One region of the Microbacterium sp. STRO-2N genome, then DNA from elsewhere that is predicted to be linked to it. Evidence: predicted binding sites of a transcription regulator. Region 1 holds the regulator's gene; the other holds the start of a gene.
What was found. The regulator HspR, encoded in region 1, represses chaperone genes until heat shock. The targets are predictions, from matches to a motif close to AAGTTGAGTCNNNNNGACTCAACTT.
Positions count from the first base shown of each region.

Region 2: a site for HspR is predicted at 2,328-2,352, ahead of AC3ANN_RS05865 (ATP-dependent Clp protease ATP-binding subunit). Genes of this name have one in related genera too.

Region 1 covers NZ_CM173223.1:4,160,964-4,175,278, reverse strand. Annotated here, with positions in the region: gene AC3ANN_RS19145 (DUF7927 domain-containing protein) at 1-3,682, opposite strand, end outside; gene AC3ANN_RS19140 (heat shock protein transcriptional repressor HspR) at 4,271-4,747, opposite strand; gene AC3ANN_RS19135 (DnaJ C-terminal domain-containing protein) at 4,789-5,781, opposite strand; gene AC3ANN_RS19130 (nucleotide exchange factor GrpE) at 5,800-6,411, opposite strand; gene dnaK (molecular chaperone DnaK) at 6,411-8,279, opposite strand; gene AC3ANN_RS19120 (GNAT family N-acetyltransferase) at 8,466-9,023, shown strand; gene AC3ANN_RS19115 (response regulator) at 9,223-9,873, opposite strand; gene AC3ANN_RS19110 (sensor histidine kinase) at 9,864-11,612, opposite strand; gene AC3ANN_RS19105 (MFS transporter) at 11,771-13,246, shown strand; gene AC3ANN_RS19100 (hypothetical protein) at 13,370-13,927, shown strand; gene AC3ANN_RS19095 (vWA domain-containing protein) at 14,193-14,315, shown strand, end outside.
Region 2 covers NZ_CM173223.1:1,279,937-1,294,251, forward strand. Annotated here, with positions in the region: gene AC3ANN_RS05860 (class I SAM-dependent methyltransferase) at 1,139-2,245, opposite strand; gene AC3ANN_RS05865 (ATP-dependent Clp protease ATP-binding subunit) at 2,366-4,936, shown strand; gene AC3ANN_RS05870 (DUF72 domain-containing protein) at 4,990-5,712, opposite strand; gene AC3ANN_RS05875 (DUF1684 domain-containing protein) at 5,866-6,615, shown strand; gene AC3ANN_RS05880 (ABC transporter substrate-binding protein) at 6,696-8,222, shown strand; gene AC3ANN_RS05885 (ABC transporter permease) at 8,231-9,226, shown strand; gene AC3ANN_RS05890 (ABC transporter permease) at 9,223-10,107, shown strand; gene AC3ANN_RS05895 (ATP-binding cassette domain-containing protein) at 10,104-10,931, shown strand; gene AC3ANN_RS05900 (ABC transporter ATP-binding protein) at 10,928-11,737, shown strand; gene AC3ANN_RS05905 (LLM class flavin-dependent oxidoreductase) at 11,806-12,699, shown strand; gene AC3ANN_RS05910 (LLM class flavin-dependent oxidoreductase) at 12,696-13,472, shown strand; gene AC3ANN_RS05915 (endonuclease/exonuclease/phosphatase family protein) at 13,479-14,315, opposite strand, start outside.

The sequences.
Region 1 (14,315 bases):
TCGTGTAGGTGACGGTGCCGCCGGGGGTGACGGTCGACGGGGCCGCCGTCTTCGTGAAGTGGATGCCGGGAACGGGGTGCTCCGTCGTGCAGGTGCCGCACTCGATGTCGGTGCCGGGAGTCACCGCATTGCGCAGGCGGAAGTCGCCGACCTCGTCGTAGTCCTTCACCGTGACGGTGTACGTGATCGTGATGATCTCGCCGGGGAAGATCCTGTCGGAGGACCAGCGGAGGGCGTTGCCGTCGAGCACTGCGGTGCCGGGGTCGCCGTCCTCGGCCGAAGTCGCGACGGTGATGCTGTCTTCGTCGATCACGGCGTCGTCGAGCACGCCGGTGAGATCGTCCGTGAAGGTCGGCGAGAGGAAAGGCGCCGGGCTGTCTTCGGGCTCCGTGATCGTCACCGTGTAGGTGATGCGCTCGCCGGCGAGGACGGGCGTGCCGGATGCCGGGTTCGACGTCTTCGAGATCGTCGGAGGCAGCGGCACCACGATGCCGGCCGGGTCGCTCCCGGTCAGCGGCTCGCCGACCGGCGGCGTGACGTTCACGAACGCCTCGTTGATGGTTGTGCCGAGCGCCGCAGGGCCGGCGGTGCACTCACGCGACTCGGAGACGCCGGCCGCGAGCGAGGCGACCGTGTAGGCGCACTGCGGGAACATCGGGTCGGTCACGACCACATTCGTGAGGGTGCCCGTGCCACGGTTCGTCACTGTGATGCGGTACGGCACCGAGTCCTCGCGGGCGTACTGCGGGAAGTCGCTCGCGTCCTGGGCATCGTGCCACGCCTCAGGGTCGGTGCGGTCGCCGCCCTTCTCGAGGACGTACTTCTTGATCTCGATCTGGTTGCAGTCGGCGATCGTCGTGGTCGCCGACGACTTCATGGGCAGACCAGTGTGGGCGGCGATGCTGGTGGCGGCGTTGACGATGACCTGGCCGGGCTTGTTGTCGCCGGCAGCCGGGGCGGCGCAGTCGGTGCCCGTGGGAGCTGCCGTGGTGAAGTGCACGTCGAACGATTGCTGGGCGCCCGGCGCGAGCGCGGGACCGATCACGCGGATGGCGGTGGCGTTCGCGGGGATGGCGGCGTTCGTGCCGCTCAGGGTCACGGCGCTCCAGCCGACCGTGTTGCCCGCGATCGCACCTGGGTTGGTCCCGTTGGACTTCGTGCGCGGATCGTCGCTGAGCGTCCCCGGATCGGCCGTGGTGTAGAAGACGCGCCACGTGTTCACCGGCACGCTGACGCGCGTGACCTCGTAACCGCCGTCGATGTTCGTGCCGTTCTCGTCCCCCTTGTACGGGAGGATGTCGATCGTGTCGGTGTAGGCGTTCGACGACGGGTCGAGCGAATTCAGGGTCATGCGCCAGAACGAGCTGCCACCCGCGTAGGGCACGAACGTCGCCGCCGAGCTCTTGCCGAACGACGTCGTGCCGTTGTTCGGAACGACGACGGACGCCGAGGCCTGCCTGAGCGCCAGTTCGCGGTTGTCACCGGGCACGCGCACTTCGGCGGTGTTCGTGAGGGTGGTCCCCGGAGCGACCGACGAATTCGCCGGAAGCATCGCCTGATAGGTGATCACGCGCTGCGTGTTCGCGGGCGAGTTCGCCATGGCGAAGGTCAGCTGCTGTCGCCCGCTGACGGTGGTCGACGCCGGCGTGACCGTGGTGCCGTCGATTCGCGCCGAGCCGGCGATGTACTGCATCCCCGCCGGAAGCAGGTCCACCACAGTCAGGTTGCTGTTCGTCGGCGGTGTGGTCGTGCTGTTGGTCGCGGCCCGCACGGTATAGGTGACGGGCTGACCCGGCCCCGCGGTCTGCGGGCTGGCGGATTTCGAGATCGTGCCGGTGTTCCCGACGATGCGGAAGACGTCGCGGTATCCGTTGGTGCCGCCCGCCGCACCGGTGTACGGGCTCCAGGGGGTGGCCGCGGCGACGCTGCCGGAGCTGTGGCTCGCGTTGTACCACGTGTTCGCCGCCGCGGTCACGGTGTTGGGGCGGTTGAAGGACCCGACGGTCCAACCCTCCTCGGCGATGTTGTTCGGCGCGCCGGCGACCCACGGCGTCGCGTTCGCCTTGATGTAGCCGAAGCCGCGCACGAACACTCCGTACGGCTTGTCGACGGCGGGGTTCCACGTCGCCTTGACGGCGGTGACGTTGGCCGGCAGCTGCACGACGCTGGTCCCCGGAGTTCGCGGATCACCCACCGTCACCCCGCCGGCCGGTGTGGCGGGCACCCACGTGACGGCGGTGGAGCCGCACGTGAAGGTGTGGGTGTCGATGTTCGCGGTGGTGTACCAGTAGCGAAGAGTGGGCATCTGGATGTAGCCACCGCGCGCCGGGTCATGCCCGCCAGCGTCCATGTAGCGGTAGACGAAATTGTTGCTCTCCGGTGCCGGGAAGCTCGTCGCGCTCTGATTCATCGTGCAGACGCCGGCGATGTTGCCGGCGTTGGGTCCCCGGTAGTCGTTCCACGCGTAGGTCGTCGCCTGCGAGTACAGGGGAAGAGTGGCGCCGCCTGCGCCGGGGGTCCACGTCGAGCTGGTGCCGGCCGCGACGAACAGCTGGTCATCCCACGGGGAGCGGGACGACGTCGGAGTGCCGTGCCACGCGTTGCTGAAGTCGCCCGGGACATAGAGCGTGATCGCGTCGGTGTTGTTGGCGGTCGGATCGGCCGTCTGCTGCGTCGTGCCGGGGTACGTCCACGCGGGCGCGGCCGCGGTGAAGTTGAACGTCTGGGTCACCGTCGCCGGAGAGGGGTGCGACAGGATGAGCGCGCCGGAGGCGATGTAGTTCTTGCCGGCCGGGAGGTTCTGGCCCTTGGAGTCCTTCACCGGAACACGGGTGAGGCTGTAGTCGATGTTGGTGAGCGTGACGCGGTACTGCGTCGCGTTGAGCTTCGTGATCGTGCAGCCGCCGGGGAAGGCGGCGCGGTCGGGCCGGTTCGTCGCCGAGAAGGGGATGCCGGCAGCGATCTCGCCGTTGACCGGGCGACACTCCTCGGGGGTGATGAGGTTCGTGTTCGCCCCCGCGGTCGCGGTGGAGACGTTCAGCACGAAGGAGTAGTTCGCCGGACCCGGACGGCTGCCCGCGTTGGCGGCGATCGCCCAGTCGACGACCATGTATTGACGCTCGGCATTGCCCTCGAAGTACCGCGCCCTTTGACCGCCTTCGGCCGGGTTGCTCGAGGGCGTCGAGATCACGAGGTCCATGCCGTAGTTGTAGGTGACCGGCACGGGTGTCTGAGCAGCCACTGTCGACGGCGCCGCGGCCTGGTCGGAGTCGACGGAGCCCGACGCCGACAGGGGCTGTCCGTTGGTGCTCGTCGCGCGGATGGGCGTCTGGAGCACGGTCGCAGTGCCGGCCTTCACGGTACCGACGTTGCAGATCAGGGTGACGCCATCCGCCGAGATCGACGACACCGGCGTGACACCGGTCGTCTTGCAGACGGTGGGGAGGCTGGCGAACTTGCCGTTGCTTGCGGTCAGCGTCACGGTGACGTTGGTGACGTCCTCGTTCGACTCCGGCTGCTCGGCGTCGTTGGTGTTGATGTGCCACTCGGCGATGATCGGGTTGCCGTAGAGCACGCTCGTGGGCACGGGTGCGGCCCAGTTCGCCGTGATCTCGTGCTCGGCGACGATGGCCGCATTTGCGGCGGTGGTCGCCCCCGATACGACCATGAGAACGGCCGCCACGCCGGCCAGGGCAGCTTTCCCGAGTCGACGGACGCCCCCTCCCCTGCGCTCGCCGAGTGAAGCCCGAAGATGACCAGCCATGACGCCCCCCGAGGTGTCCGCGAGAGCGTTGAGGGCTCTCGCACGTGTGAAGGTCCTCGAGCGCACACACTGTCGATCGAGGTCCCCGGCGTGAAGATACCGCGCGTGAGAGCCGTCTCATCTGGAATTCACCCGCCGGGTCACCCGCTCCGGCGCAAGCCGCCCGCCGACCGAGCCCCGCCGGCTGGGGGACGGCGGGGCTCGCACCGAGGAGCCCTCACTCACTTCGGCGGGGTGGCGGCAGGGGAGACCGCCACGTCGGTGTTGTGGCCGTGCGCTTGCGGCGCATCAGCACCAGGTGGATCGCCCCCGCGAGAGCACGAGCGTGCCCACTCGTGTGAGCGAGAGCAGACCTGAGAACCGGGCGGGTTCTCGATCCTTAATGGTTGTACCAATGGGCGAGCCAGCGCCTGCGAAAGTTCACCCGGCCATCACCCGGCATGCGCCCGCGCGCGCACGCACGGCCACGAGTGCGAACGTGTCGCGCTCGCGATAGCTGGCAGGACCTCAGTCGTCCGACTGCTTCGTTGCGTCGGGACCCGAGGCCGGGGGAAGCGGCGTCCGCGGACGCCAGACCACGAGCTCGGTCGCGCGGCGCACGCGCGTGCCGTGCCGCAGCGTCACCACGGAGCCCGTCGAACCGGCGGCGAAGACACGCGCGCCCGGGCGCTTCTCGAGCTCCTCTCGCACGCGCTCCTCGAGGTCGCGGACGCGGCTGTGAAGCTCGCGCACGCGGTCCTCCAACTCGAGGATGCGGGCGATCGCCGGCAGACCGATGCCGTCGGCCGACATGCGCGCCACCTCCCGGAGCTGCGCGACGTGTCGCAGCGAGTAGCGGCGGGAGCCGCCCTGCGTGCGTGCGGGTACGACGAGACCGAGCCGATCGTACTGGCGCAGGGTCTGCGGGTGCATGCCCGAGAGCTCCGCGGCCACCGCGATCGCGAAGATCGGGGCATCCTCGTCGATGTCGTGCGGTTCCCCCATGTGCCTCACCTCCCTCTCGCTCCTGCTGTACGCCGCTGATCTCAGCCGCGCGCCTTGGTCATCAGGTCGGCGCGCGGGTTCTCCTTCGGCTCGAGGGCATGGAAGCGCTCGAGCGCCTCGCGCGCCGCGTCGTCGAGGTGCGACGGCACAGCCACCTGGACCTCGGCGAGCAGATCGCCGGTGCCCTTCTGGGTCTCCACGCCACGGCCCTTGACGCGGAGAACACGGCCCGACGGGGTGCCGGGGGCCACCCGCAGCTTGACGGGGTCGCCGCCGAGCGTCGGCACCTCGATCGTCGCGCCGAGAGCCGCCTCGGTGAACGTCACCGGCACCGTCACCCGCAGGTTCAGCCCGTCGCGGGTGAACACCGGGTGCGGCCGCACCGCCACCTGCACGACGATGTCGCCGGGCTCGCCGCCGTCGACCGACGGGCGGCCGCGTCCGCGAAGGCGGATCTTCTGCCCGTCGGATACGCCGGCGGGGATCTTCACCTTGAACGGCTTGCCGTCCTCGCCCTGCAACGTGATCGTCTCGCCCTTGGTCGCGGTGATGAAGTCGATCGTGGTGCGGGCGGTGACATCAGCGCCGCGCGTCGGTCCCCCGAACCCGCGGTACCCGCCCGAGGGCTGACCGAAGCGGCCGCTGCCGAAGCGACCGCCCTGCTGCTGATTGAACATCGCGAAGATGTCGTCGAAGTCCTCGGCGTTCTGGTACCGGGCGCCGCGCCCCTGCCCGAACATGCTGAACACGTCCTCGAAGCCGCCGGCACCCTGGCCGCTCGCGGTGAAGCGAGCGCCCGAGCCCATCGCCCGGATCTGGTCGTACTCCTTGCGCTGCTCGGGGTCGGACAGCACCGAGTACGCCTCGCTGATCTCCTTGAACTTGGCCTCCGCGGCCGCGTCGCCCTGATTCGAATCGGGGTGGTACTTGCGCGCGAGCTTGCGGTAGGTCTTCTTCAAGTCCGCGTCGCTGACGTCCTTCGAGACGCCCAGCATCGAGTAGAAGTCCTTGTCGAACCAGTCCTGGCTGGCCATGGATCCTCCTCCTCGGTGCTACTCGGCCGGCACGGCGACGACGACCTTCGCGGGACGAAGCTCGACCGAGCCCAGGCGGTAGCCGACCTCGACGACCTCGAGGATCGTCGGCTCGGTCGTGCCCGGCGTCGGCGCCTGGAAGATCGCCTCGTGCTGCTGCGGGTCGAAGACCTCGCCCGCGGCGCCGTACGTGACGATGCCCATGCGCTCGGCCAGGCCCCGCAGCTTCTCGGCGATCGCGGCGAAGGGCGTGCCCTCCTCGAGATCGCCGTGCTTCTCGGCGCGGTCGAGGTCGTCGAGCACCGGCAGCAGGCCCTTCGCGACCGCGCCCTTGGCGCGCTCGATCTCGATCTCGCGCTGCTCCTCGGTGCGCCGGCGGTAGTTGGCGTACTCGGCCTGCAGGCGCTTGAGGTCGTTCAGCAGCTGCGACTCGAGGTCGGCCAGCACGGCATCTTCGGCCGCAGCCTCGGCGCTCTGCTCCGCCCCGAGGATGTCGTCGACCGTGAGCTCGTCACCGTCGGCATCCGTCTCGCCCGCGTCGTCCTTGCCCTCCTGCGGGTCGGACCCGGAAGCCTGCGCTTCCGGGTCCTCGCCGCCGGGGACCTCGTTCTCGAAGTCCTTGTCAGTCATCAGGCCTTCTTCTCGTCCTCGTCTTCGACGACCTCGGCGTCGACGACGTCCTCGTCAGAGGCGGTCGAAGCCTGCTCGTCGGCCGGAGCCTCGGTGCCGGCATCCGTCGACTGCGAAGCCTGGTTTGACGCGTAGATCGCCTCGCCCAGCTTGCCCTGAGACTGCGACAGCTTGTCGAAGGCGGCCTTCACCGCGTCGTCGTCGTCGCCCGCGAGCGCGGTCTTGAGTGCGTCGACGTCGGCCTGGACCTCGGTCTTCACGTTCTCGGGCAGCTTGTCGTCGTTGTCCTTGATGAGCTTCTCGATCGAGTACGAGAGGGTCTCGGCCTGGTTGCGCACCTCGGCCGCCTCGCGACGCTTCTTGTCTTCGGCGGCGTGCTCCTCGGCCTCGCGCACCATGCGCTCGATGTCGTCCTTGGGCAGCGACGAGCCGCCGGTGATCGTCATCGACTGCTCCTTGCCGGTGCCCTTGTCCTTCGCCGACACGTGGACGATGCCGTTCGCGTCGATGTCGAACGTGACCTCGATCTGCGGGATGCCGCGGGGAGCCGGCGCGATGCCGGTCAGCTCGAAGGTGCCCAGCGGCTTGTTGTCGCGCGTGAACTCGCGCTCGCCCTGGAAGACCTGGATCGCGACCGACGGCTGGTTGTCGTCGGCGGTCGTGAAGGTCTCGCTCCGCTTGGTCGGGATGGCGGTGTTGCGCTCGATGAGCTTCGTCATGATGCCGCCCTTGGTCTCGATGCCGAGGCTCAGCGGCGTGACGTCGATCAGCAGCACGTCCTTGCGCTCGCCCTTGAGGACTCCGGCCTGGAGCGCGGCGCCGACGGCGACGACCTCGTCGGGGTTCACACCCTTGTTGGGCTCCTTGCCGGTCTCCTGCTTCACGAGCTCCGAGACGGCGGGCATGCGGGTCGAGCCGCCGACGAGCACGACGTGGTCGATGTCGCCGACCTTGATGCCGGCCTCGCGGATGACGTCCTCGAAGGGCTTCTTGGTGCGGTCGAGCAGGTCCTTGGTGAGGTCCTCGAACTTCGCGCGCGTGATGGTCTCGGACAGCGACACCGGACCCGAGTCGGTCAGCGACAGGTACGGGAGGTTGACGCTCGTCGAGGTCGAGCTCGACAGCTCCTTCTTCGCCTGCTCGGCGGCCTCCTTGAGGCGCTGCAGCGCGATCTTGTCACCCGAGACGTCGACGCCGGTGGTGTCCTTGAACTGCTTGATGAAGTAGTCCACGAGGCGCTGGTCCCAGTCGTCGCCGCCGAGGCGGTTGTCGCCGGCCGTCGCGCGCACCTGGATGGTCGAGAAGTCGTCGTCCTTGCCCACCTCGAGCAGCGACACGTCGAAGGTTCCGCCACCGAGGTCGAAGACGAGGATGAGCTCGTCCTCCTTGCCCTTGTCGAGGCCGTACGCCAGGGCCGCGGCGGTGGGCTCGTTGATGATGCGCAGGACGTTGAGGCCCGCGATCTCGCCGGCCTCCTTCGTGGCCTGGCGCTCGGCGTCGTTGAAGTACGCGGGCACGGTGATGACGGCATCCGTCACGGTGTCGCCCAGGTACTGCTCGGCGTCGCGCTTGAGCTTCTGGAGGATGCGCGCCGAGATCTCCTGCGGCGTCCACTTCTTGCCGTCGACCTCGAAGGTCCAGTCGGTGCCCATGTGGCGCTTGACCGACGAGACGGTGCGGTCGACGTTGGTGACGGCCTGGCGCTTGGCCGTCTCGCCCACGAGCACCTCGCCGTCCTTGGTGAATGCGACGACCGAGGGGGTCGTGCGGAAGCCTTCGGCGTTTGCGATGACCTTGGGCTCGCCGCCCTCCAGGACGCTCACGACCGAGTTGGTCGTACCGAGGTCGATTCCGACAGCACGTGCCATGTGTTCTCTCCTTCGTGGGGGCGACGACGGATGCCGCGGCCCGCGGTTCGTGTGAAAAGCCGGCTCGCAGACCCAAAGCTGAGTCGCGATGACTCAACGATACGCCGGGGTGCGGCATCCGTCAATTCGAACTTGACACGACTCGACTCAAGTTGTCGAAGTGCGCTGCATCGCGATGATGGATGCGTGCCGCTTCCCTGGGACTTCCGCCCTCTGCGCGGACAGCGTGTGACGCTCGATCTCCTCGGTGCCGACGACCTCGACGACCTCGCCGCCATGCAGGGCGACCCCGACGTGTGCCGATACCTCCTCTATGAGGCACGCCCACGGGAGAAGGTGGCCGAGATCCTGGCGCGGGATCGTGCAGCCACGCGGCTCGCAGACCAGGGCGACTACATCCAACCTGCGATCCGCGCGGCCGACGGAGCGTTTCTGGGCACGATGTACTTCACGATCTCGAGCCTCGACGACCGCACCGCCGAGATCGGCTGGATCCTCGCGCCGCACGCGCAGGGCCACGGTTACGGAACGGAGGCAGCACGGCTCCTCCTCGGCCTCGCGTTCGAGGAGCTGGGTCTTCACCGCGTCTACGCGGAGCTCGACCCGCGCAACACGGCATCGGTGCGGATGTGCGAACGTCTCGGCATGCGCCACGAAGCGCACCACATCGAGCACCTGTGGCTCAAGGGCGAGTGGACCGACACGGGCGTCTATGCCATCCTCGAGCGGGAGTGGCACGGCTGAGCCCGCCGCGAGGCCTCTGCGACGGCGGCGACCCCAGACGTCGCCGCCGCCGAAGGCGTGTAACCCCAGGTCCACGGGTAGAACCCACCGAGCAGCGGGTTCCCGGCGACCACCCCCAGGAAGCCGCCCACAACGCACGGTAGCGAGGCGCTCGTCGATCTGTCACGCGGTTTCGGCTGATTGGCGACCTGGGTCCGTATCAGTGGCGGTTCAGGTAGCGCACGACCGCCTGAACGCGGCGATGGGTGTCGGCATCGGGCGGGAGACCGAGAGCGTCGTAGATGCGCGACACGTGCTGCACGACGGCCTTCTCGGTGAGGAAGAGCTTTGCCGCGATGCTGCCGTTGCTGCGGCCTTCGGCGACGAGCGCGAGCACCTCCTGCTGCCGCGCGGTCAACCGCCCGACGGCGACCTCCGAGTGCCTGGCCCTCCCCACCATCACGGCCACGACATCGGGGTCGAGTGCCGTGCCGCCCTGCGCGACCCGCTCGAGGTCCTCGAGGAAGGTGCCGATGTCGGCGATCCGCTGCTTGAGCAGGTAGCCGACCCGTCCTTCGCCATCGGCGAGCAGATCCTTGGCGTACCGCCGCTGCACGTGCTGCGACAGCACGACGACGGCGGTGCCGGGATGGTCGCGACGGATCCGCAGCGCGGCGGCGAGGCCTTCGTCGGTGTGCGTCGGCGGCATGCGGATGTCGGTCACCACGAGGTCGGGGCGCTCTCGGGCCACCGCATCCGTCATCTCGTCCGCATCGCCGACGGCGGCGACCACGTCGTGGCCGCCCTCCCGCAGGACGAGTTCGAGGCCGCGGCGGATGAGCGCCTCGTCCTCGGCGATGATCACGCGCATGGAACCTCCGCCCGCACTCGCGTGCCCTTGCCGCGCGGACTCGAGATCATGATGGTCCCCCCGATCGCCTCGACCCGGTCTGCGAGGCCGCGCAGGCCAGAGCCGGCCTCCATCGACGCACCCCCGACGCCGTCGTCCTCCACGTCGAGGTGCACCCTGCCACGCTCGACGGCGAGGCGCACGCGCACGAGCGACGCGTGGGCGTGCTTGACGACGTTGGCCAGCGCCTCGGTGAGAACGAAGTACGTCGTGGCCTCGACCAGGTCCCCGATCGCGCCGTCCTCGACGTCGGACTCGAACTGCGTCGGGATCGGCATCCGGTCGGCGAGATCCTCGGCCGCCGCGGCGAGCCCGCGCTCGATGAGCGCCGCCGGCACGAGGTCGCGCACGAGCGCGCGCACATCCGCCGCTGCCGCGTCGATCTCGATGCGCAGCCGGGTCGCGCGCTGTGCGACCGTGTCGGAGGGTGCCGTCGCGATCTGCTGAGCTTCGAGCGCGAGCAGGACGAGCTGCACCTGGAGGCCGTCGTGAAGATCGCGCGCGATGCGGCGACGCTCCAGGTCCGCCGCTTCGACGATCCGGCCGCGCGACTGCATGAGCGCGCGCTGACTCGCCCGCAGCTCCGCCGTGAGCCGGGCGCGTTCCACCTCGATCGCGACGATCCGTCCGGCGGTGCGCACCAGCTCGCGGTCGGTCAGCAGCGCGGCGTCGTACTCGATCGCGCCGATCGTCCGGCCGTCGAGCACGATGCTCTCCCAGCCACGGCGGCCGTCCCTGGAGTGGTCGGGCGCCGCCTGCCCGTCGGCGTCGAGGAACTCCTCGCGATCCGCGGCCCAGAAGTAGAGGCGCAGCGAGGCGTCGCCGAGCGCGCGCGCCAGCGCGGTCGCGAGCGGCTCCTTCCCCGCGCTCGCCGTGCCCAGCCACGTGCCGAGCTCCTCCAGCTCACCTGTGCGCGCGAACCCGCCACGCAGCGTGCCCAGGGCGAACGCGATCGGCACCCCGGCGAGCACGGCGAACTGGAGGTATCCCCGGACGAAGGGCTGCACCAACAGCACCCGATCCAGCACCACCGCGATGAGCGGCATGAACAGCACGGCGAAGATGCCGTACGAGAACAGCGGGATCAGCACCCGTCGATGCGCGGCGTCCGCTCGTCGCAGTCTCCCCCACAGCACGACCGCGACCGCCACGCAGACGGCGGTGGCGACGACGGTCTGGAAGAGGCCGAAGAACCCGGCGACCCGGGGAAGGTCGGCCACGGCGAACAGCGGGAACGGGCCATGCGGGTCGAGCAGGTAGAGCGGCGCCTGGAGCACGAGCGCGACGACGTACATCGCCACGACGAGAAGCTTCGACAGCCGGTCCGGCAGCCGCCCGGTCGGGAACGCCAGCAGCAGGTGCACCACGGCCCCCACGACGATCGTCGCGCACACGGCGCCAAGGCCCACGAGGAGCGGCACGCCGGTGTTCTGCAGGCTGCCGAGGTAGAGGGCGAACCCGGCGACCACGATGAGGAACCCCATGCCGTTGCTCGGCCGGCGCTTCCAGGCGATGAGGCCCGCCATGACATAGACCGCGAAGATCAGCGGCAGCAGCACCAGCAGCGGGCCCGCCGGGCCCCCGAGCGGAAGCAGCGCGAACTCGACGACGACCAGCATCGCGGCCAGCATCGCCACCAGCACCAGCGCGCGATCGAGCGATCGCGAGAGCGCGGAGCGCACGCGGGGGGCTGCAGGCATCGGACCCTCTCCGACGGTCGATTCCCCTCATTGTGTCGTGCGGCGGGGCAAGTCCATGACGACCCAGGTCGTCAGTGGGTAGCCTGGCGACGCACCGCGACGTGGCGGTGCGCCGCGGCAGCACCCGCCGTTCACCGAAGGGCCATACCTTGCCGACCATGGGCAACGAGCACGAACCCCCCGCAATCCAGCCCGTCGGGCCCGAGCGGCCGCCGGCACCGCCTGCCACGGCCAGCACGGGTGCCGTCGCGACGATGGGCCTCGATCTGCAGGAGGGCGCGCAGATCCCCCGCAAGCGCGTGATCTCGTGGGCGCTGTGGGACTGGGCGACGCAGCCGTTCAACACGGTGCTGCTCACTTTCGTGTGGGTGCCGAGCTTCCTGGTGTCGCCGTTCTTCCTCGACCCGGCCGTCGCCGCGAGCGGCGTCGTCGACGGCGACACCATCGACTGCGACACCGCGGCGAACACCGCGACCGAGTACTGCCGGGCGCTCGGGACGCTCGACAGCAACCTGGGCTGGGGCATCACGGCAGCCGGAATCCTGATCGCCCTCCTCGCCCCGGTGCTCGGCCAGCGGGCCGACGCAGCAGGACGCAAGAAGCTGATGCTCGGCATCTTCACGGCGCTGCTCATCCTGTGCCAGCTCGCGATGGCGTTCGTCGCCGGCATCCCTGCGCACTTCTGGTTCGGCGTCGCGATGATCGCGCTCGGCAGCATCGTCGGCGAGATCGCGGGCGCCAACTACAACGCGCTCCTGGTGTCGGTATCGACGCCGAAGACCGTCGGCAAGGTGTCGGGTCTCGGCTGGGGATTCGGATACCTCGGCGGCATCATCGCGCTCGCCATCGTCGTCGGCCTGATTCTCGGCGGCGTGCTCGACGGCACGCAGCCGCTGACCTTCCAGCTCATCGCCGCAGGGGCGACGGTGTGGACGCTGGTCTTCACGATCCCGATCTTCCTCAACGTGCCCGAGCCGCCGCCGGCGCCAGGCGCCCGCCGTGTCGGCTTCTTCCGCGGGTACGTCGAGCTCGCGCGGTCGATCGCGCGGCTGTGGCGCGAGACCCGGCCGACGTTCTGGTTCCTGCTCGCGTCGGCCGTGTACCGCGACGGCCTCGCCGCCGTGTTCACGTTCGGATCGGTGATCGCCGGCCGCGTCTTCGGCTTCGGCTTCACCGACCTCGTCGTGTTCGGCATCGTGCTGAACCTCGTCGCCGGCGTCTCGACGATCCTCGCCGGCCGCCTCGACGACCGGTTCGGCCCGAAGCCCGTCATCCTCGTCGCCATCGGCGTCCTCGTCGCGTGCTGCCTCACGGTCTTCTTCGGCGCCGGGGCGGGCAAGGGCCTGTTCTGGGTCGTCGGCATCGTGCTCGCCGCGTTCGTCGGTCCTGCGCAGGCGGCGTCGCGCTCGTTCCTCGCCCGTGTCACGCCGGCGGGCCACGAGGGCGAGGTCTTCGGCCTCTACGCCACCACCGGGCGCGCGGCGAGCTGGATCGCGCCGCTGCTGTGGGGCGTGTTCATCGCGGCAGCCGCGCACCAGACGCTCTACGGCATCCTCGGGATCGCGCTCGTGCTGGCTGTCGGCTTCGTCCTGCTGCTGTTCGTGAAGGCCCCGAAGAAGGTGGCCCGGGGCTGACGCCGACCGGATGCCGCCGCGTCCGTCGCCCACCTCTTCCGCTAGCCTCGCTTGCGGGTGATGCTTCACCGTGCGACGGGGGGTCGTCGCGCATCCTCGCAACTGCCGTACCCGAGAGGCACCGTGACGACCCCGCTCACCGAGAGACGCCGCCTCGCGCGCCATCGGCGCGCGGTCGCGTACTGGGGCGTGGCGCTCGCGATGCTCGTCTCGCTGTGGGTCGGGGCATCCGTCGCTCCTCCCGACTGGGTGCGCAACCCCGCCCTGTTCGCCCACCTGGGGTCGGTCATCGTGGGACTGGGCGCCGCGGTGCTGCTCGAGACGAGCGGACTGCTCTGGATGCTGCGCCGCACGACTCTCGACGACCTGCGGCGCGTCGAGCGCATGGTCTCGGGGCTGGCGTGGCTGGGGATCGCGGGGCTCATGGCCACGGGCGCGTTCCTTCAACCCGAGCTCGGCGAGCCGCTCACGGCGCTGAAGATGCTGGCTGTCCTCGTGGTGGCGATGAACGGCGTCTCGATGACGAAGCTCACCGCCGAGCTCGCACGTCTTCCGGACCGTGTGCGCTTCTCGGCGCTGCCGCGCCGGTTGCGACTGTGGTGCGTCTGGAGTGCGCTGGTGTCACAGGCCGGGTGGTGGACGGCGGTGCTGATCGGGGTGCTGAACACGGCGTCGCGGTGATCTGTCAGCCGGCTCACACTCGCCTGGCAAGCGACGTCGGGTTAGGCTCTTGCCCAGCCGTCCACCCCAACGGCTCTGGACCTTAAGACCCCCCGACCGAGGTTCCCCGATGCGCCAGCGCAGGCCTGACGACGATGCTGCCATTCCCGGCCCTCGCCGCGGTGCTGCCGCGCCGGCCACCCCGGCGCCCACAGCCGCGCCCGCGAAGCCGAGCGCCATCGAGGAGCGGCGGGAACGCCGGAGGCGCCGGCGACGCCTGGCCGTCATGTGGACCTCGGCCACCGCGATCGTGGTGCTGCTGGGCGCCATCGGCACGGTGGCGTACGCGATCATGGCCAACCAGTCGCAGGAAGGGCCGGCCGCCGAGGAGCAGCAGCAGCCCGCCGAG
Region 2 (14,315 bases), 1.3 Mb from region 1:
GGTCGGTCCGGGGGCCTTGCCTGCCTTCGCCGTCAGGGAGGCGAGTGGAGCGGCGTCGTCGCCGAACCGCCACCGTCAGGTCCCTTGCCCACGCGGAAGGCGAGGATCGGTCATGGGCGCCCGCTCACGGTGACCGGTCCTCTTCGATCCGGATCCGGCGGCGTGGGAAGGGGGAGCGGCTACGCCGACACCGGCGGCATCGTTGGACGGATCCGGCCGCGCGGCTGAGCGCGTCATCCGTGATACTCATCCGTCGCTCCCCTCGGGTGCTTCACAGCGACCCGAGGGGAGCGACGTCGCTGGGGCGGAGGTATTGCGTCCCCAGATCGCTGCCCCTCCGTGCGCGGTCCCAGCCTGAGTGCCTCCCCAGGCGACCTCAGATCCGCATCGACAACGTAGCACGTCCCCCATATGGGGGACGTGCTGTCCGCGATGCTGTAAAGGAGAAGCTCACCGAAAGCTGAGCATCGCTGCGGGGCGGGCCACTCCGCGATGGAGATCGGAGTTCGGGCACTCATGCGGGGCGAGTCCGTGGTCGGCAGATCGACGAGTCGGCAGCCGTGGCACCAGAACCGCTGCCAGCCTCCTGGAGCGCCGCGCCGCAGACCCGACTGCAGCTCCACGATGTACGAGGTCCCGTCGGGCACCCGTATCTCTCCCAGGCGCGATCCACGCGTAGCTCTGAACCGATGACCGGGGGCGTCATCAGCGCCCGTCGAAACAGGTCCGACCAATCGGCGTGTCGAGATCCCTTTCCGGTCGACGTCGTCTGCGCGTTGATAGCGTCATCATGGGTGTCCCCAGCACCCACGGACGCGGTGTCCCCAACGCCGCTCCTCGCCGCGGAACTCGCTCGCCTTGGGGAGTGCGATAGCCGTGGCGGCCGGGTCTCGGTGTCCCCAGCACCGAGGCCCGGCCCTCTCTCCGACGTTCCGGACCGAGCGCGCGCGCACCTCGGTTGCTCTGATCCACGGCGGGTTGTTCGACATCGACGAGCAGTTCGATCCGCTGCTGCCTCGATGGTGAGCCTCCACCACGCGGTGGAGTTCTTGCGGCTGCGCGGCGGCGACATCAGCGGACGCTCCTCGACGGCGCCCCCGCTCCGGCGTGGGCCGACACGACGGGCTGAGCCGGACGCTCAGCGCCTCACCGAGGCGGTGACGGTGAACTTGCTGTTGCGTGCCACCTGACGTGTCGGCCCGACGAGGCGTTCGAGCGCCGGGCGGTAGCGCAGAGACGAGTTCCACACCGCCCAGAGCTCGCCGCCGCGCCGGAGCACGCGCGCCGCGTCGGCGAACATGCGTGGTGCGATTCCCTCATGCACGGCCGCGCCGGAGTGGAACGGCGGGTTGACCGCGACGAACGACGCGCCGGCATCGGGCTGCGACGCGAGCATGTCGTCTCGCACGACGTCGATCCGATCGCCGACGCCGTTCGCGTCGGCGGTCGCACGCGCCGAGGCGACGGCGGCTGCGGACTGATCGCATGCGACGACGCGGATTGCGGGATGCCTCATCGCGAGGGCGGTCGCGATGACGCCGGTTCCGCACGCGAGGTCGATCACAGCGCCGTCGGCGGGGATCGCCGGGGGGAGCTGCTCGAGCAGGAACCGCGTGCCGATGTCGATCGACGCGCCCGCGAACGCCCCGCCGAACGCGCACACCACGAGCCCGTCGTGCACGGCGCGCCGGGGTTCGGGATCGCGGCCGCCGTGCGGACCGCGCGCGACGAGCACGCGGGACTTATGGCGCGCATGCGTGACGTCGACCCGCTCGAAGTGCTGCCGCAGCACGTCGTTCATCGCGAGCGACATGTGCTTGACACGCCCGCCGGCGTACACGACGACCTCGCGCGAGGCGTGTGCGGCGATCAGTCCTGCGATGTCGCGCAGCGCGTCGAGCGAGCGGGGGAGCCGCACGAGCACGACCCGCGCGCCGTGAACGAGGTCCGCGGCCAGTGGCAGCGAGGCGTAGCGGTCGGCGAGATCGAACCGCTCTGCGTTCGTCGCGAGCGCCCGCTCACCGGTGAGGGCGTCCTGATGGACGCGGATGCCGTGACCGCCGTCCGCGGCCGCGCCCAGCGTCAGCGCGCCGTACGCGTCGCCGATGACCGCGACGGCGTCGCTCGCAGGGGCGCGCGACGACGCCGACTCGTCGAGGATCAGCCTGTCGGCGGCATCCGTCGCCACGAGGTCTGGCGCCTCGATGTCGGGCCAGCGCCGGAGCGCGTCGAGCGAGAAGGTCACGGCTCCACCGTAGATCGCCGTAACCCGGGAATATGACCGGAAGGAGCTGGTTGAACTTGATACGGCTGTACTCAAGTTCGTAAACTTGACAGTCCCTCACTCAAGTTCAGGAGAGATGGAATGCCCGAAGACTTCACCCCCTCCGCCGGTGACGACGCCAGCTCGTTCGACGAGTTCCTCGCGCGGTATCTCGCCGGCGAGCGCGCGCGCGTCGAGCGCTCGATCGACCTCAGCCGGTTCCTCGGCGCGCGCACGCAGCAGCTGCTGCAGCGCGCCGGCGCCTACGCGCTCGAGCGCGGCCAGCGGGAGCTCGACGCCCTGCACGTGCTGAGGATCCTCGCGGCCGAGGCTCCCGCCAAGGACGCCATCGAGCGCATCGGCGCCGACCCCCGCGGCATCGTGCGGGCGACCGAGGAGCGGCTCCCCGCCGCCTCGAGCCCCGCCGACGTCGACGGGGCGGTCGTGACGCCGTCGGTGCAGCGTGCGCTGTTCCACGCGTTCCAGGTCGCGCGCTCGTCGGGCTCGACCTACGTCGACCCCGAGCACCTCTTCTTCGCGCTCGTGCTCGCGCAGGATACGCCCGCCGGCCAGGTGCTGGCGCGCGCCGGCGTCACCGCCGAGGCCCTCACGCAGAGCGTGCGCGAGACGGTGTCGCCGGGCGGTGCTCCCGGAGCAGATGACGCGACGGATGCCGCGGCATCCGACACGCCCATGCTCGACACGTACGGCACCGACCTGACCGCACTCGCGGTGGCCGGGCGACTCGATCCCGTCATCGGGCGAGCCGACGAGATCGAGCAGACGATCGAGATCCTCAGCCGACGCACCAAGAACAATCCGGTGCTCGTCGGCGAGGCCGGCGTCGGCAAGACCGCGATCGTCGAGGGCCTCGCGCAGGCGATCGTCGACGGCGGCGTGCCCGAGCAGCTCGCCGGCAAGCGGGTCGTCGCGCTCGACCTTGCGGCGATGCTCGCAGGCACGCGCTACCGCGGCGACTTCGAGGAGCGCCTCACCAAGACGATGGACGAGATCGCCGAGCACCAGGGCGAGCTCATCGTGTTCATCGACGAGGTGCACACGGTGGTCGGCGCGGGCGGCGCCGGCGACGGCGGCATGGACGCCGGCAACATCCTCAAGCCCCGCCTCGCACGGGGCGAGCTGCACCTCGTGGGCGCGACGACGCTCAAGGAGTACCGCGTCATCGAGAAGGACCCTGCCCTCGAACGCCGGTTCCAGCCCGTGAAGGTCGGCGAGCCGTCCATCGAGGACGCCGTCCTGATCCTGCGGGGCCTGAAGTCCGCGTACGAGGACCACCACGGCATCGTGTACACCGACGAGGCGCTGCGCGCCGCCGTCGAGCTCAGCGACCGCTACCTTCCCGACCGCGTGCTGCCCGACAAGGCCATCGACCTCATCGACCAGGCGGGCGCGCGACTGCGCCTGCGTCTCGGCGCCCAGGTCGACGTGAGCGCGCTGATGGAGCGCCTGGCGACGCTGGAGGCCGACAAGAACGCAGCCGTCTCGGCCGAGCACTACGAGGAGGCCTCGCGCATCCGTGACGAGATCACCGACGTGCAGGACCGCCTCGAGCGCGCCACGAGCGGCGCAGCGGCCGGCGCGGCGACCGTCGGCAAGCCCGACGCGATCGTGGACGAGCCCGAGATCGCCGCGGTGATCAGCCGTGCCACGGGCATCCCGGTGAACCGGCTCACCGAGAGCGAGCGCGAGCGCCTCGCGACCCTCGAGGACGAGCTCCACGCGCGCGTCGTCGGACAGGACGACGCCGTGACCGCCGTCGCCAAGGCGGTGCGACGCAATCGCACCGGCATGGGCGACGCGCGGCGTCCGGTCGGGTCGTTCCTCTTCCTCGGCCCCACCGGGGTCGGCAAGACGGAGCTCGCCAAGGGCCTGGCGGCGAGCCTGTTCGACGACGAGGGAGCGGTCATCCGCTTCGACATGAGCGAGTTCGGCGAGCGGCACACCGTGTCGCGCCTGGTCGGAGCGCCTCCCGGATACGTCGGGTACGACGAGGCCGGGCAGCTGACCGAGCGCGTGCGCCGCAACCCGTACTCGATCGTGCTGTTCGACGAGATAGAGAAGGCCCACCCCGACGTGTTCAACCTGCTGCTGCAGGTGCTCGACGACGGGCGCCTGACCGACGGTCAGGGCCGCACGGTCGACTTCCGCAACACGGTGGTCGTGATGACCTCGAACCTCGGGTCGGAGTTCCTCGCGTCGCGCAGCGGCGCCATCGGCTTCATCGCCGACGGAGGCGGCGCGACCGGATTCGGATCGGAGAAGGACCTGCGCGACCGTGTGTTCGGCAAGCTCCGCGAGGCGATGCGGCCCGAGTTCCTCAACCGCATCGACGAGATCGTGCTCTTCCGCAAGCTCGAGAAGCCCCAGCTGCGCGAGATCGTGCGGCTCCTGCTCGGCGCGAGCGGGGGACGGCTCGCCAAGCGCGAGATCGCGTTCGAGGTCACCGAAGCGGCCGTGGACTGGCTCGCCGAGCACGGGTACGAGCCCGAGTACGGTGCTCGTCCGCTGCGCCGGCTCATCCAGCGCGAGGTCGACGACCGCATCGCCGACCTCTTCGTCACCGGTGCGCTCGCCGACGGCGGTGCGGTGACCGTGGATGCCGGGAGCGACGGCATCGTCGTACGCGCGGAGGCGCTCGCGACCGCCGCGTGACGCCGACGCACACGAAGGGCGCCATGCCGGAGGGCATGGCGCCCTTCGTCGTCTCAGGCGCCCAGCATCCGCTTCAGGGTCCGGGCGTTGCGGACGGCGTTCCCCCCGCCGTCGTTGTTGAAGTACGCGTAGACCTCGTGACCCGAGGCCTCCCACTCGCGGATGCGCCCGGCCCACCATTCCAGGTCGTCGTCGGAGTAGGAGCCGCCGTACAGCCTCTCGGGATCGGGGCCGTGCAGCCGCACATACACGAGCTCCGCGGTGGCACGCAGGATGCACGGCAGCCGTGCTCCGCTCATGACGCAGTACGCCGCGTCGTGGCGCTCGAGCAGGCCGAAGATCGACTCGTCGTCGGTCCACGACGGATGCCGGAACTCGACGACCGGCCGAGTCCACGCGGGCAGCGCCCCGAGGAACGCATCCAGGCGCTCGTCGTCGCGCTCCATCGCCGGGTGCAACTGGACGATCAGCGGTCCGCGTCGGCCGTCGAGGGCGTGCAGGCCACGCGTGATGCGCTCGATCCACACGTCGGGATCGCGCAGGCGCCGCGCGTGCGTCAGCCCGCGAGGCGCCTTCACCGCCATCTCGAAGCCTTCGGGCACACGTTCGCGCCACGAAGCGAATCGCGCGTCGGCAGGCCACCGGTAGAAGCTGCCGTTGAGCTCGACGGTGTCGAACTCGGCGACGTACTGGCCGAGCCAGGCGCGCTGGTCTCCGCGGTAGAGCACGCCACGCCAGTGCGGGTAGACCCAGCCCGAGGTTCCGATGCGCGCCATTGCTCCAGCGTGCAATGAGGCGGGACACGACGACACGGGCTTGCCGCTCGTGCGCGCGACCGCTAGGCATCGCACGTCGTGACGCACGGTCACACGCAGCGAAACACTGTGAAACGGAATTTCCGAATGGCGGTCGCGATTTGATCACCTGTGATGGTGACCACTGCAACTGTGTCCGCGCACGACGTCTGGCAGGACTGGAAGGCGTCGCGTCGTCGCGCGGTGACGGCGCCCGAAGGGGCTCTCTCGCTCGTGCTGACCCACTGGTCGCCCGCCGGCCGGCCCCCGATCGACGAGGACGAGGCGCGCGCGGGCCACCCCGCTGACGCCCGGTTCACGCGTCTGCAGCGTGCGGACCTCGACAGCGGCCTGACGCAGGAGGGCTACCGCATCTGGCGGCAGGACTCCCCGGCACAGCAGGCGTTCGAGGGGATCGAGTACTACGACTACGACCCTGCCTGGGTGATCCCGGGTCGGTTCCAGCTGGTCGACGAAGAGCGCGTCGTGCCGTTCGAGCACATCAAGGATGCCGGCGCCACGCGCGCGCTGCCGGTCTCGGGCGATCTCGTGTTCGAGGTGGACGGCACCGAGTACCGGCTCAACGCCTTCGACACCGTCTACGGCGGGACGGCCAAGCTCCAGCTCGTGTTCGGCGACCGCACCAACGGAGCAGAGAGCTACGGCGCCGGCAGGTTCCTCTTCCTGGACCACCCCGCCTCGGAGCGCGCGCTCGCGCCCGGCGACAGCATTCCGATCACGATCGACTTCAACCGGGCCATCGTGCCGCCCTGCGGGTTCTCGAACCAGATGAACTGCCCGCTGCCGCCGCTGCAGAACCGCCTGCCCTTCGCGCTCCGCGCCGGGGAGCGCCGCGTCCGCTTCGCCGACGGTTTCACGCTCTAGCCGGGCGCGGGGCCGACAGCGCCCCGCGCCCACCCTCGACCCGAACAACCCTGCTTCACCCGAACAGCAAAGGAACCGACGTGTCCTCACGCATACGACGTCTGGGAGTCGCCGCTGCGGCGCTCGCCTCCGCCGCCCTCGTCCTGGCCGGCTGCGCCTCCGGAGGCGCGCCTGCCTCGACCGGCGCGGCGGACGCTGCCGATCCGAACGCCGAGATCGTCGTGGGCTCGCAGAACGAGCCCACCAACCTCGACCAGATCTTCGGCGGCAGCTCGGGCGTGACGGAGGTGTTCACCGGCAACGTGTACGAGGGGCTGTTCAAGATCACTGACGACGCGACGGTCGAGCCCCTGCTGGCGGCTGAGACGGAGGTGTCGGAGGACGGCCTGGTCTACACCTTCACGCTGCAGGAGGATGCGACCTTCCATTCCGGCGACCCGGTCGACGCCGAAGCGGTCAAGTACAGCCTCGAGCGCTTCGTCAGCGAGGAGTCGATCGCCGCGCGCAAGCGCCAGCTGAGCGTCATCGACCACGTCGACGTCGTCGACGAGAAGGTCGTCGCGGTGACGCTGAAGCAGCCGTCCATCAGCTTCACGTACAACCTCGGCTACGTGTGGATCGTGAACCCCGCGGCAGGCGATCTCACCGCGACCGAGGACGGCAGCGGGCCGTACCGCCTCGCCGACTACCGCAAGGGCGACTCGATCACGCTGGAGCTGAACGACGAGTACTGGGGCGAGGCGCCCGCGAACGGCGGCGTGGTCTACCAGTACTACGCCGACCCGACGGCCCTGAACAACGCCCTGCTCACCGGGGCCGTCGACCTGGTGACGAGCCAGTCGAACCCCGACAGCCTGGGGGAGTTCGAAGCCGCGGGCTTCCAGATCATCGAGGGCACGTCGACGACCAAGGAGCTGCTGGCGTTCAACGACCGCGTGGCGCCGTTCGACCAGGTGGACGTCCGCAAGGCGGTGTACTCCGCGATCGACCGCGAGAAGCTGCTCGACGCGATCTGGGACGGCCGCGGCCAGCTGATCGGCTCGATGGTGCCGCCGTCGGAGCCCTGGTACATCGAGCTCGCCGACAACAACCCGTACGACGTCGAGCTCGCTGAGGAGCTGCTGGCCGACGCCGGCTACGCCGACGGCTTCACGTTCACGTTGGACACCCCCGACTCGGGCGTGCACTCCACCGTCGCCGAGTTCGTCAAGTCCGAGCTCGCGAAGGTCGGCATCACGGTCGAGATCAACGTGATCACCGACGATGAGTGGTACCAGAAGGTGTACACCGACAAGGACTTCCAGGCGACGCTGCAGGGCCACGTCAACGACCGCGACATCAACTTCTACGGCAACCCCGACTTCTACTGGGGCTACGACAACGCCGACGTGCAGACGTGGCTCGCCGACTCCGAGAAGGCGGCGTCGGTGGACGAGCAGACCGAGCTGGTGAAGAAGGCGAACCAGCAGATCTCGGACGACGCCGCGAGCGTGTGGCTCTACCTCAACCCGCAGCTGCGGATCGCGGCGGAAGGCATCAGCGGTGTGCCCGAGAACGGGCTCAACTCGCTGTTCTACGTGTACGGCATCGAGAAGGCGGCATCATAGGCCGGTATCTGCTCCGACGGACAGGATTGCTGCTGCTGGCCTTCGCGCTGGCGGCGACGATCCTGTTCGTCGTGCTGCGCGTGCTCGGAAACCCGGTGTTCGCGCTCATCTCCGTGGGGGCGACGGACGCCGACATCGCGGCTGCCGCCGCGCGTCTGGGTGTGGACCGCCCGATCTGGGAGCAGTACGCCGACTATCTGCGCCAGCTGGTCACCCTGGATCTCGGTCAGTCGTTCACCAATCGGCTCTCGGTGGGCGACGAGATCGTCCGGCGGCTGAACGTCACGCTGCCGCTGACGCTGCTGTCGTTCGTGTTCGCCGTCCTGATCGCGGTCCCGGTGGGCTTCTTCGCCGCCTGGAAGTCGCGCACGTGGTACGGCGCGACCTTCTCGGCGCTGTCGCAGCTCGGCGGCGCGGTGCCGGTGTTCTGGGTCGGCATCCTGCTCGTCGCCGTGCTGTCGCTCGGCTGGCGGCTCTTCCCCGCCGGAGGCTTTCCGCGGACCGACTGGCAGGATCCCGGCGCGGCGCTGTTCGCGCTCGTGCTCCCGGTGACAACGATCGCGCTCGTCGCCGGGAGCGACCTCGCCCGCTATGTGCGCAGCGCGACCCTCGACATCCTCGGTCAGCAGTACATGCGCGCCGCGAGGGCGACGGGGCAGAGCTTCGGCACGGCGCTGCGGCGGCACGGCGTGCGCAACGCCGTGGTGCCGGTCATCTCGATCCTCGCGATCATGCTCTCGACGACGTTCGTCGGAGCGGTCGTGATCGAGCGCGTCTTCGCTCTGCCGGGGCTCGGCGACATGCTGCTCGTGGGCATCAAGGAGCAGGACTTCCCCAGCGTGCAGGGCGTGCTGCTCTTCTCGACGGCGCTCGTGCTGCTGCTGGGCTTCGCCGCCGACATCATCCAGCGCATGATCGACCCGCGACTGCGCGGCTCGCTGTCGGGCAACCGGCGGATCGGGCCGACGCGCGCGGACGCGGTCGGAGCGGAGTCGGCCGCGTGACCGTGACGATCCCGACCGCCCCTGCCGTCTCCGCCGACACGACGGCGACGCCCGAGCGTCGCCCCCGCGTCCGCCGCTCCGTCAACCTCGCCGTCGGGGCCGTGCTGTTCGGCGCGATCGCGGTGGTCGCGCTCGTGTCGCTGGTGTGGACCCCGTTCAGCCTCGAGGACACCACCGGGGATCGCCTGATGCCCCCATCGGCGGAGCACTGGGCGGGCACCGATCGCCTCGGCCGCGACCTCTTCTCGCAGCTCATGGTCGGCGCCCGGCTCGCCCTCGTCGTCGGATTCGGTTCCGTGCTCATCGCCGCGGTCCTCGGCGTGACGCTCGGGCTGGTCGCCGCCATCGCGAACCGCTGGCTGGATGACGCGATCTCGAGTCTGCTCGACATCGCGATCGCGTTCCCGACGCTGCTGCTGGCGATGCTCATCGTCGCGTGGCGCGGAGCCTCGATGGACTCCGCGATCCTCGCGATCGGCCTGGCCGGTGCGGCCGTGATCGCGAGGCTCACCCGCATCACGACGACACGCGTGCTGGTGCAGGACTTCATCACGGCCTCTCGCACCTCCGGAACCGGGATGCTGCGGGTCATCGGGCTGCATGTGGTGCCGAACGTCTGGCCGACGCTCGTCGTGCCGCTCGCGCTGCAGTTCGGCGGGGCCGTCGTCGCCGAGGCGTCCTTGTCGTACCTGGGGCTCGGGTCTCCGCCGCCGAACGCGTCGTGGGGACGGATGCTGCAGGAGGCGCAGAGCACGGTGCTCGTCGCTCCGACGGCCGCCATTCTGCCTGGCCTCCTGCTCGTGGCCACCATCATCGGCATGAACCTGCTCGCCGACGGCCTCCGGGATGTCGTCGACCCCACCACCCGGAGCATCCGGTGAGCGCGCTCCTGAGAGTCGACGCTCTCGGAGTCGGGTACGAAGGCGCCGAGCCGCGGGATCTCGTCCACGAGGTGTCGTTCCGTCTCGACGGCGGCGAACGGCTGGGCATCATCGGCGAGTCCGGCTCGGGCAAGTCGCTGACGGCGCTCGCGATCCTCGGCCTGCTCGCGCATCCGCTGCGCGCGCGGGGGGGTGCGATGCTCGCCACGGACGGCGGTGAGGTGGATGTCGTCGCCGCCTCGCAGCGCCGGCTCGACCGCGTGCGGGGGTCGGTGGTCGGCGCGGTCTTCCAGGAGCCGCTGGCATCGCTGGACCCGCTCATGAGGGTCGGCAAGCAGCTCGCTTGGCCGCTCGCGCACCACCGGGGTCTGCGCGGGGACGCCCTGCGGAGTGCGGTGCTCGACGCGCTCGCCGACGTCCAGCTGCCGCATCCCGAGCGCATCGCCCGCGCCTACATCCACGAGATCTCGGGCGGACAGCGTCAGCGGGTCGCGATCGCGCTCGCCCTCGCAGCGGGTCCGCGTCTGCTCATCGCCGACGAGCCGACGACCGCACTGGATGTGACCGTGCAGGCGGGCGTGCTGGCGCTGCTGCAGCGAGAGGTCGAGGAGCGGGGGATGTCGCTGATCTTCATCAGCCACGATCTTCCGGTGGTGGCGGGCATCACCGACCGGGTGCTGGTGATGCGCGACGGCAGGCAGGTGGAGCTCGCCGATACGGCGACCCTGCTGACCTCGCCCGCCGAGGACTACACGCGCGCGCTGGTGTCGGCATCCCGCGAGCTCGAGGCGTTCCTGCCGGAGCGGACGGAGGGTGGGGCATGACGACGACGGAAGCGGTGCACACGGCGACTGCCGGGCCGCGCGGCCCGCTCCTGACGGCCGAGCGCGTGAGCTTTCGCTATCACCACGACGCCGCCGTGCTGCACGACATCGATCTGGCCGTCGCTCCGGGAGAGAGCGTGGGACTCGTGGGGGAGTCGGGCGCCGGCAAGACGACGCTGCTGCGTCTCCTGCTGGGCCTCGCCGCGCCGACCGAGGGCCGCATCCTGTTCGACGGCGCGCCGCTGGATCGCCGTGACCGGAGCGGGATGCGCCTGTTCCGCCGCGCCGTGCAGCCGGTCTATCAGGACCCGTTCTCCTCGCTGGACCCGCGGATGCGGGTCGGCGACTCGATCTCGGAGCCGATCCGCTCGCTGGGACTCGAGCTCGACCGCGCAGCCCGTGCTGCTCGCGTCGCGGAGCTGCTGCGCGCGGTCGATCTGCCCGCGGACGCGGCTTCGCGCTATCCCGACGCCTTCTCCGGCGGCCAGCGACAGCGCATCGCCATCGCGCGCGCTCTCGCACCGGGGCCCCGGCTGCTGCTGGCCGACGAGCCGGTGAGCGCACTGGACACGTCGGTGCGCATGACGGTGATCGAGCTGTTCCGGCGGCTCGCGCGCGAGCGCGGCATCGCGATGGTGCTCGTGTCGCACGATCTCACCATCGTCTCGGCGCTGTGCGCGAGGGTGGCGGTGCTTCAGGGCGGACGAGTGGTGGAGCACGGGACGACCGAGCAGGTGCTCTCGCGCCCGGCGCACCCGTACACGGCCCAGCTGCTGCAGGCGGTGCCCAGGCTGCCGGCGTTGTGAGGCCCTGAGCGCCCACGCCATGACGGCGCGGCTTCCGTGGTGTCGGTGCGTCCTGCCAGAGTGGACGCATGGCACGCATCGGCGCGATCTTCAACCCGTACACGCACTCTCCCGACGAGTTCCACGACGCCGTGCTCGCGGCCGAGGAGGGCGGAGTGCCCGAGCTGTGGGTGTGGGAGGACTGCTTCCGCCAGTCGGCCTTCGCCACGGTGGGCGCTGCACTCGCGTGGACCGACAGCCTCAAGATCGGCATCGGCATCGCGCCCATGCCGCTGCGCAATGTCGCGGCGACGGCGATGGAGATCGCGACGGTCGAGCGGCTGTTCCCCGGGCGCCTGCTGCCGGGCGTCGGTCACGGCGTGCTGCCGTGGATGGGCCAGGTCGGCGCCCGCGTCGCCTCGCCCCTCACGCTCATGCGCGAGTACGTGCCGGCGCTGCGGGCGCTGCTCGCGGGCGAGAAGGTCGACGCGAACGGCCGCTACGTGAAGCTCGACGGCGTGCAGCTGGACTACCCGCCGGCGTCGGCCCCGCGCGTGTACGCCGCCGCCGAGGGGCCCAAGACGCTGCGCCTGAGCGGTGAGGTCGCCGACGGCACCGTGCTCGACAGCGGTCACACGCCGGGTGAGCTGGCCGCATCCCTGGCCGCGATCGGCGAGGGGCGCGCCGAGGCGAGGCGCGAGGGCGCGCACGAGAGCATCGCGTATGTGGTGACGGCGTTCGGGACGGATGCCGAGGCCCGCGCCCGCGCGGACGTCGGCGACAAGCCCGATCCGCTCGAGCGCGCACTGTGGGGCGACCCGGCGCAGGTCGCCGAGGGCGCGCGGGCGTTCTTCGACGTCGGTGTCGACGAGGTCATCCTCCTGCCCGCTTCGCGCACCGACCTGCGCGAGTTCTACGCAGCCGCCGGCGAGGTGTCGAGGATCGTCGCCGCGCACGCCCCCGCCGCCGCGAGCGCGGGGTGACGGCGCTCCTGTCGGTCGGGATCGCGGCCGCCGCGGGGCCCGAACTCGCCGCGCGGCTCGCGCCGGTCCTGGAGCGCGGGGGACTGCACGCGCTGTGGGTGAACGACACACCCGGCAGCGACGCCCTCGCGGTGATCGCCGCGGCCGCCCGCGTGACGGAGCGGCTCGTGCTCGCGACCGGAGTGCTGCCGATGGACCGGCGCACGCCGAACGACGTCGTGGCCGAGGTCTCGCGGCTCGGGCTGCCGCGTGAGCGGCTCGTGCTCGGCATCGGATCGGGCTCGGCCACGCGCGGCGCCCTCGCCCGCGTCGAGCGGGCGGCGGCGGTGCTCCAGGACGCGCGCCCGGCGCGCGTGGTGGTCGGCGCGCTCGGGCCGAAGATGCGGCGACTCGCCGCCGAGGCGTCCGACGGCGTGCTGCTCAGCTGGCTCACGCCCGACGGTGCGTCGGCCCAGGCGGCCGAGGCGCACGCCCTCGCACCGTCGGCACACGTCGCGCTGTACGTGCGTGCCGCCGCCGATGCGGCGGCGGTGTCTCGGCTCGAGACGGAGGCCGGTCGGTACGCCGGTTACCCGCAGTACGCCGCGAACCTTGCACGGCTGGGGGTGCGCGCCGACGAGACCGTGATCCGTCCGGAGGGCCTCGGCGACGGCATCCGTCGCTATCGCGAAGGCGTCGACGAGCTGGTGCTGCGCGCGATCGTCGCGGAAGAGAGCACCGCCGCGTACGAGCGGTTCGTGCAGGCCGTGGCCGCCGCGGCAGCCACGGCCTGAGCGGCGCTATCGTCCGACGCGCGGAACCTCCACGTCGACCCACACGAGACGGTGGTCGCTGCTCGGGAACGGGAACACGCCGGTCAGCGCCGACAGCGGATCGGCCTGCACCGGCCAGAACACGCCGGCGCCCGCGATCCCGAGCGTGCGTGAGGGCAGCACGTAGTCGGCACGCAGGTTGCCGGGCGCCGTGTCGGCGAAGTCCGCCGTGTCGAGGCGTGGGTCGCCGAGGTGGGCAGCGTTCGCGCCGCCCTGCAGCACGGCCGCCTCGACGGCGCCTGCGGAGGCCGGCAGCGGGTCGACGATGCGGCGATTGTCGAGCAGCTGGTGGATCGCGGCATCCACCGAGTCGCCGTCGAGCGGGTCGGCGTTCTGGTCGCCCACGATCACGAACGACTCGGCCGGCGACAGGCCGCCGCGCCCGCCCTCGTCGTCGTAGATGTAGCGGCCCGCGCCGGGCGTGACGTAGTCGGCCCAGAAGCGGATCTCATCGTGGTTGCGGGTTCCGTTGCGGTCCTCGGCGCCGTCGAAGGTGGGCGGCGTCGGGTGCGACGCGAGCACGTGAACCGTCTGGCCGCCGACCTGCACGGGCACGTCCCAGTGCGATTTGCTCGACAGCCGGAACACGGCCAGCTCCTCGGGCGAGTACCAGTCCGAAGGCGCCTCGGTCGCCGGGTCGTCGGGCAGGAGTGCACCCGGCATGTCCTTCCACAGGAATTGCTGGAACGTGCGCACGTCGTCGGTCGCGATCGGGTGCTTCGAGAGCACCACCATGCCGTACTGCCCCTCGAACACGCCGAAGCCGAACGCGTCGTCCCCGCCCGCGACCACGCCGTTGTTGTT